DNA from 2 places in the Lactococcus allomyrinae genome. Region 1 is predicted to be linked to the other one. Evidence: predicted binding sites of a transcription regulator. Region 1 holds the regulator's gene; the other holds the start of a gene.
What was found. The regulator Rex, encoded in region 1, represses fermentation and respiration genes when NADH is low (regulators of the CRP and FNR family bind a similar motif). The targets are predictions, from matches to a motif close to TTGTGAANTANTTCACAA.
Positions count from the first base shown of each region.

Region 2: a site for Rex is predicted at 2,090-2,107, ahead of D7I46_RS07560 (class II fructose-bisphosphate aldolase). Genes of this name have one in related genera too.

Region 1 covers NZ_CP032627.1:700,764-703,893, forward strand. Annotated here, with positions in the region: gene D7I46_RS03390 (helix-turn-helix domain-containing protein) at 1-505, shown strand, start outside; gene D7I46_RS03400 (redox-sensing transcriptional repressor Rex) at 959-1,606, opposite strand; gene D7I46_RS03405 (DUF4097 family beta strand repeat-containing protein) at 1,846-2,739, opposite strand; gene D7I46_RS03410 (DUF1700 domain-containing protein) at 2,739-3,130, opposite strand, start outside.
Region 2 covers NZ_CP032627.1:1,646,604-1,649,733, forward strand. Annotated here, with positions in the region: gene D7I46_RS07555 (amidase domain-containing protein) at 1-941, opposite strand, end outside; gene D7I46_RS07560 (class II fructose-bisphosphate aldolase) at 1,149-2,045, opposite strand; tRNA gene D7I46_RS07565 (tRNA-Leu) at 2,204-2,289, opposite strand; tRNA gene D7I46_RS07570 (tRNA-Gly) at 2,324-2,395, opposite strand; tRNA gene D7I46_RS07575 (tRNA-Thr) at 2,417-2,489, opposite strand; tRNA gene D7I46_RS07580 (tRNA-Leu) at 2,503-2,583, opposite strand; tRNA gene D7I46_RS07585 (tRNA-Lys) at 2,593-2,665, opposite strand; tRNA gene D7I46_RS07590 (tRNA-Asp) at 2,683-2,755, opposite strand; tRNA gene D7I46_RS07595 (tRNA-Val) at 2,783-2,855, opposite strand; rRNA gene rrf (5S ribosomal RNA) at 2,859-2,974, opposite strand; rRNA gene D7I46_RS07605 (23S ribosomal RNA) at 3,058-3,130, opposite strand, start outside.

The sequences.
Region 1 (3,130 bases):
GGGCAATCTGGAAAAACAAAAAGAAATCAATGAACGAATAAAAGCGATTAAGAAAGTCATCCAGCGTTATAGAATTCCAATTTTAAAGCTTTCAGAAAAAATAGATTATCCAGGAACGATAGTGGCTGACGTTTTGTTTTTTAGAAAAAAAGCTGGGGATGATTTTTTGGAAAAAGTTGAAAAAGCATTGGAGGGGATTGTTAGAGAAAACAGAAGCTTGAATACGATGGCAAAGCAACATGATAGAGAAGAAAGAACTAAGAATTCATTTGAAGACTTAGGATTTTTAGACTCAAAAGTTCCAGTAAAGTTTGGCGTAAAAATAAGACGTATTCGCTATACTTTGAAATACTCAAAAGAAGAATTTGGTGAAAAACTTTCTCCAAGTCTATCAGTTTATACTATTGATGAAATGGAAAACAATCAATTTGTTCCATCACTAAGTTATCTTATCCAAATTGCAGATATGGGAAATGTGACATTAGACTGGCTCTTAAGGGATTAATAGGCTCTTGGTAGCTATTTGAGGAGTAGGAGAGAATGATTGATTTCTGTCAACAGTTTTAAGTTAAAAAACAGTTCAATAGAGCTGTTTTTTTATCATTTACGGAAATTATGGAACTTAGACATTTGTGTGATTTTTAGATAGAATGAGTGTGCGATGTAGATGCATACTCTAAAAGCAATCTAATTTATGCAAATGTATTCAAGATTGATTATATTTCGTTTCAAAATGGAGGAGTTGCAAATAGTACTAAAACTAAGATTAACGAGTTTAGGGCTAATCCTGATGGAAATATTGAAGGGATAAATAAGAATGATAACTCAAAAGTTGAATAGTTAATCAAGGTTCAAAGTTTAAAAATGGACATTTGTTAGCTTTATGTCTATATTTTTTAATTGGTTTAACAAAAAAGAATCACTCTATTGGTGATTCTTTTTTACAGTTTGTCTATTTTTATTTATTGTCATTCATGAAGAAAAGCAAAGTTTGAAGTTCTTTAGTGAGATCAATAGATTGAACGACAACATCTGATGGGACGCGAAGGCGAATAGGAGCGAAATTTAGGATTCCTTTGATACCAGCTTTAATCAAAATATCAACGACTTCCTGAGCGTCTTCTTTTCTAACAGAAAGAATGGCAGTTTTGATATCTGATTTTTTTACATTTCTCTCTAAATCGGAAATATTAAAGACTGGAATACCATCATCTGTCTGTGTACCCACTAATGGATTTCCAGAAATGTCATAGGCCTGAGTAATTCTCATTTTATTGCGTTCTTGGAAGTGGTAGTGGAGCAATGCTCGTCCGAGATTTCCCACTCCAATCAGTGCTAGATGTGTTTCTTGATCTTGCCCAAGTAATTCGCCGAAAAAGTCACGTAATACTTGTGTTTCATAGCCATAACCACGGCGCCCAAGTTCACCGAAAAGAGAGAAGTCTCGGCGAATTGTTGCAGCATCCACACCAATTTTTTCAGAAATCAACTGCGAATTAGTCCGTGTGATGTTTTCTTCAACCAAATTTTTAAATAAACGATAGTATTGAGGAAGACGTTTTGCGGTTGCTTTTGGCAAAGTTTTACTAAATTTAGTGTCAGTCATTTTTTTCTCCGTATAAAATGTGTATTTTGACACATTTCATCTTAAATTTTTGTTTCAAAAGTTAAATCTGTTTCTTTTGTGATAATTTTACCAAAAGTTTGTGAAATTATCAACCAAAAATAACAGAAGTGAATTATGACCGATATTGTCAGCGCTGACAATGTGTTGTCAGAAGAATAAATAATATAAATGAAGTATAAAAAAGCTGTCAGCATACTGACAACTTTTTCTGTAATTAATTAGTGATTCAAATTAATCTGACTATCACTGACAGAAATTTTAAGGGACTGATTCAAATTACCATCAGTAAAGGGAAAACTTTGGCGCTGATGATTCACATGGAGACTGCTATCTTGTCCGTCAATCATCAGACCAGCTACTTTAGGATAATTTAATGTGAGCCTGCTGTCATTAAGTGTCCATGTGCCAGCTCTTTTGACAGTAAGTGCACTTGTATCAAAAGCAGAATCATTGGCACTGACATTAAAGATGTCAGTCTGTAAGTCGGTCAGTACGAGCTGAGAGTCTCTCCCTTTGGAAGTAAGGGTTGAAAATTGACTGTCTGAAATCTCAAGATGACTATCTGAGAAGTTAAGTGCTGCAGGAGAAGCTACTGACAAATGACGAGCAGTCAGCTTAGTATCACGAAACTGACCTGAAAAATTTTTCAAAGAAAAATGTTCTAGTGTTATTGTTGTATCAGAAAGTTGTAATTGTAAAGATTTAATCTGATTTTTGTCGGGAAGTGTGATGATTAACGTTTCTTTCTGAGCAGAACCAAAAGACAAAGTTGGAGCCCTAAATAAAGTTGAACCTTCAGAGCTAGTTGATTTTGTCTGAATGACCGCACTTTTTCCTTGAGAAGTAATCACTGTATTACGTTCAAGAAGGTGTGACTCAACTTTAAATTCAGAACCTTCTCTAAATGACACATTGACATCTGATGCATTAATTTTAAGATTTTCTACAGAAGAATTGAGAGCTTGATGAGTGACTACCATCTTACTAAGTTGTGGATGACCATTTTTCCAGACAATACTTCTAGACGCTCCCATCCCGAATCCGATAAGTCCGAGTGCACAACCTAAAACCAAAAGTACAGCACCAGCTATCATAAGATTTTTAAATTTCATCAAATTGCTCCCCTCATCTTAATATTCGATTTTCTTGTTAATTTGTACCCAATCCATTTGATAAGTTTCATGAATAAATTAAACAAAACATGGGTAAGTTTGAGTGTCAATGGAGCAAAAATAAATCCAAGACCGATAGCAACAAAAGCAATCCCTGTGAAGAAGATGAAAGTTACCAAACTTTGTGCGAGAATTCCAAAGGCAGAAATCAGAGTAAAAAATCCACTTAAAATCAGGGCAATTACTGCAATATAGTAAGAGAATAATAAGGCGATAAGCACAATGCAGCAAGCGAATAAAACAAGAAAAAGACTTAAAGCGACAGGAAGCAACAGCGGTGAAGCGAAGAGTCCGAGAACAATCAACCAAACCAATTGCAATCTATGTTTGG
Region 2 (3,130 bases), 950 kb from region 1:
TGGTCATAGTTACTATAAACTCGAAAACTCTGTTGAATAAAATAAGGATTAGTTCCAGCAAATTCTTGCGTTTGGAATGTCACTGCTTTCCCTAAGTAAGCCCCTGTAATATTGAAAATATTAAAGTACTTCTGAGCCATATTACTTTGACCATAGCCTGACTCTAAAATCGCTTGCGCCAAGATAATTGAAGCAAAAAGATTATTTTTTCCCGCCAAAACCTGTACTCGAGGTGCAATACTCTTGATGAAAGCTTCTGGGCTAGACGCATCAATTTTCTTAATAGGTTGAGCGGCCTCTATTTTCTTCAACACAGGACCCGTATAAATCGATGTTGCATTACTCAGCTTTGAGTTTGCCACTGCCGAAGACTGATAATAAGCAGAATTCGCATAGCTAGAAACAACTGTTTCAGAATGCGAAGAAACACGACTTGTTACAGTTTTTGTAGATGAACTACCCGTTTTACTCGGAGTACTTGGCTTAGGTGACACTGGCTTCGGCTTACTTGGTGATGCTGGTGTGCTTGGCTTTGAAGCCGTCGGTTTATCTGGCGTACTCGGTGGAGTAGGAGGTGTGCTAGGTTCCGCAGGTTTGGTTTCATCTGGAGCTGTGACTGACGAATCATCTCCTGAATTTCCCGTTCCTTCCGAACTCTCCCCATTACTTCCCGTCTCATCTGGCCTATTGCTTGGTGTCTCATTATTATTATCTGTTGTTGCTTGACCCGTATCTCCTGTCTCCATTTGACCTGAATCATCACTCGTTACTAATTCATTACCATTGTTCACGACCTGTGACGTAGACGTCACCTCATTCGAAACTGGCAACTCATCTGCATGAGCCGCAGCACCAAACGTACTTATCCCCAGAGCTAGTGCTGTACCTGCTACTAACTTGTAAGTCTTTCCAATTCTTTTTTTATTATTTTCAACCTTCAAAATCAAAACCTCTTTTTATTCTGCTCGCTCTCAATGAAATTTATGATAACACTCTTATTACAATATTGTAACACTTTCTAAATTATAACGCAAGCTAATCACTTCTCACACTTATATATACGTAAGTTAATCTAAAATATCACCATAATAAATAAAAAAATCTGCCAAAATGACAGATTTTCTTTTATTAAGATTTATTCCTAATTATTAAGCTTTGTTTGCTGAACCAAACACATCAATACGTTCTTCAACAGACGCAGTAATTGCATCAAAACCAGGTTTCAAGAATTTACGTGGGTCAAAGAGTTTTTTCTTCATGTATTCTGCTTCATTAGCATCAAATTCATTAACGAATTTACGAGTCGCAGCTGCAAACGCAAGTTGACATTCCGTATTAACATTAACTTTAGCAACACCATTCGCAATAGCTTCACGAATTTGATCATCAGGGATACCTGAACCACCGTGAAGTACGATTGGCACATTGTGTCCCATAGCTTCGACCAAAGCAGCATTCAATTTTTCTAAGTGATCAATATGAAGACCAGTCCATCCTTCTGGATAAGGTCCGTGAATATTACCAATACCAGCTGCAAGGAAGTCTACACCTAGTTTAGCCATAGCAACAGCATCTTCAATAGGAGCAAGTTCACCATCACCGATGATACCATCTTCTTCACCACCAATAGTACCAACTTCACACTCTACAGAGATCCCTTTAGCGTGTGCTTTAGCGATAACTTCTTCAGCATATTTAAGGTTTTCTTCAATTGGAAGATGTGAACCATCAAACATTAATGAAGAGTAACCAACTTCAATACACTCCAAAGCATCTTCAAAATGACCATGGTCAAGGTGAATAGCCACAGGAACAGTAATACCCATTGACTCAACAAGAGTCTCAATGAGGAGTTTACACATTTTGTAACCACCCATGTATTTAGCCGCACCCATAGAAGTTTGGATCAATACAGGAGTCTTTTTAGCTTCTGCTGCACGCAAGATAGCTTGTGTCCATTCAAGGTTGTTTGTGTTGAAACCACCGATAGCGTATCCGTTATCACGAGCGGCTTGTACGAATTTTTCTGCTGAAACGATTGCCATTTCAAAATCCTCCGAATATTTTATTACCTACCTAGTATAGCATTTTGTGAAGTATTTTTCTAGTGCTAGCACATCAAAAGATAAAAGTAATCGCTTAACTACGCGGTTTAACACTAAAGTAGTAAAAAAAGTTGGTAACAAAGTTACCAACTATATAATCCCGAGGACCGGTTTCGAACCGGTACGAAGGTTACCCCTCGCAGGATTTTAAGTCCTGTGCGTCTGCCAGTTCCGCCACCCCGGGTGATTATAGAAAAACTCCCACTGGGGAGAAATTAAGCGAACGACGAGATTCGAACTCGCGACCCCAACCATGGCAAGGTTGTGTTCTACCCCTGAACTACGTTCGCAACGCTTGTGTCTTCCGACAATGCCGACTACATGATTCGAACACGCGACCCTCTGATTACAAATCAGATGCTCTACCAACTGAGCTAAGTCGGCTAATACCTAAAAATGCGGATGAAGGGACTTGAACCCCACGCTGTTAAGCGCTAGATCCTAAATCTAGTGCGTCTGCCAATTCCGCCACATCCGCGAGGAATTATGACCCGTGCTGGGCTCGAACCAGCGACCCTTTGATTAAAAGTCAAATGCTCTACCAACTGAGCTAACGAGTCATTAGTCTATCGACTAACGGTTCCGACGGGAATCGAACCCGCGATCTTCGCCGTGACAGGGCGACGTGATAACCGCTACACTACGGAACCTATTCAAATAAAGGCTGAACCAACCTATGGGAGTTAACGGGATCGAACCGCTGACCCTCTGCTTGTAAGGCAGATGCTCTCCCAGCTGAGCTAAACTCCCCAAACTTGGCCATTAGCTTATCTCCCAGAGGGCAACCCCCAAGTACTTCCGCCGTAGATGGACTTAACTGCTGTGTTCGGCATGGGAACAGGTGTATCTCCATCGCAATGATGACCAAATCATTAAATGTTACTTTGAACATTCAAAACTAAATAACAATTCTTCTAACTCCTAAACCATAAGCATTTTATATTTGACTCTCTTGGTAAAGTCCTCGAGCGATTAGTACTGGTCCGCTCCACCCCTCACAGGGCTTCCACTTCCAGCCTATCAAC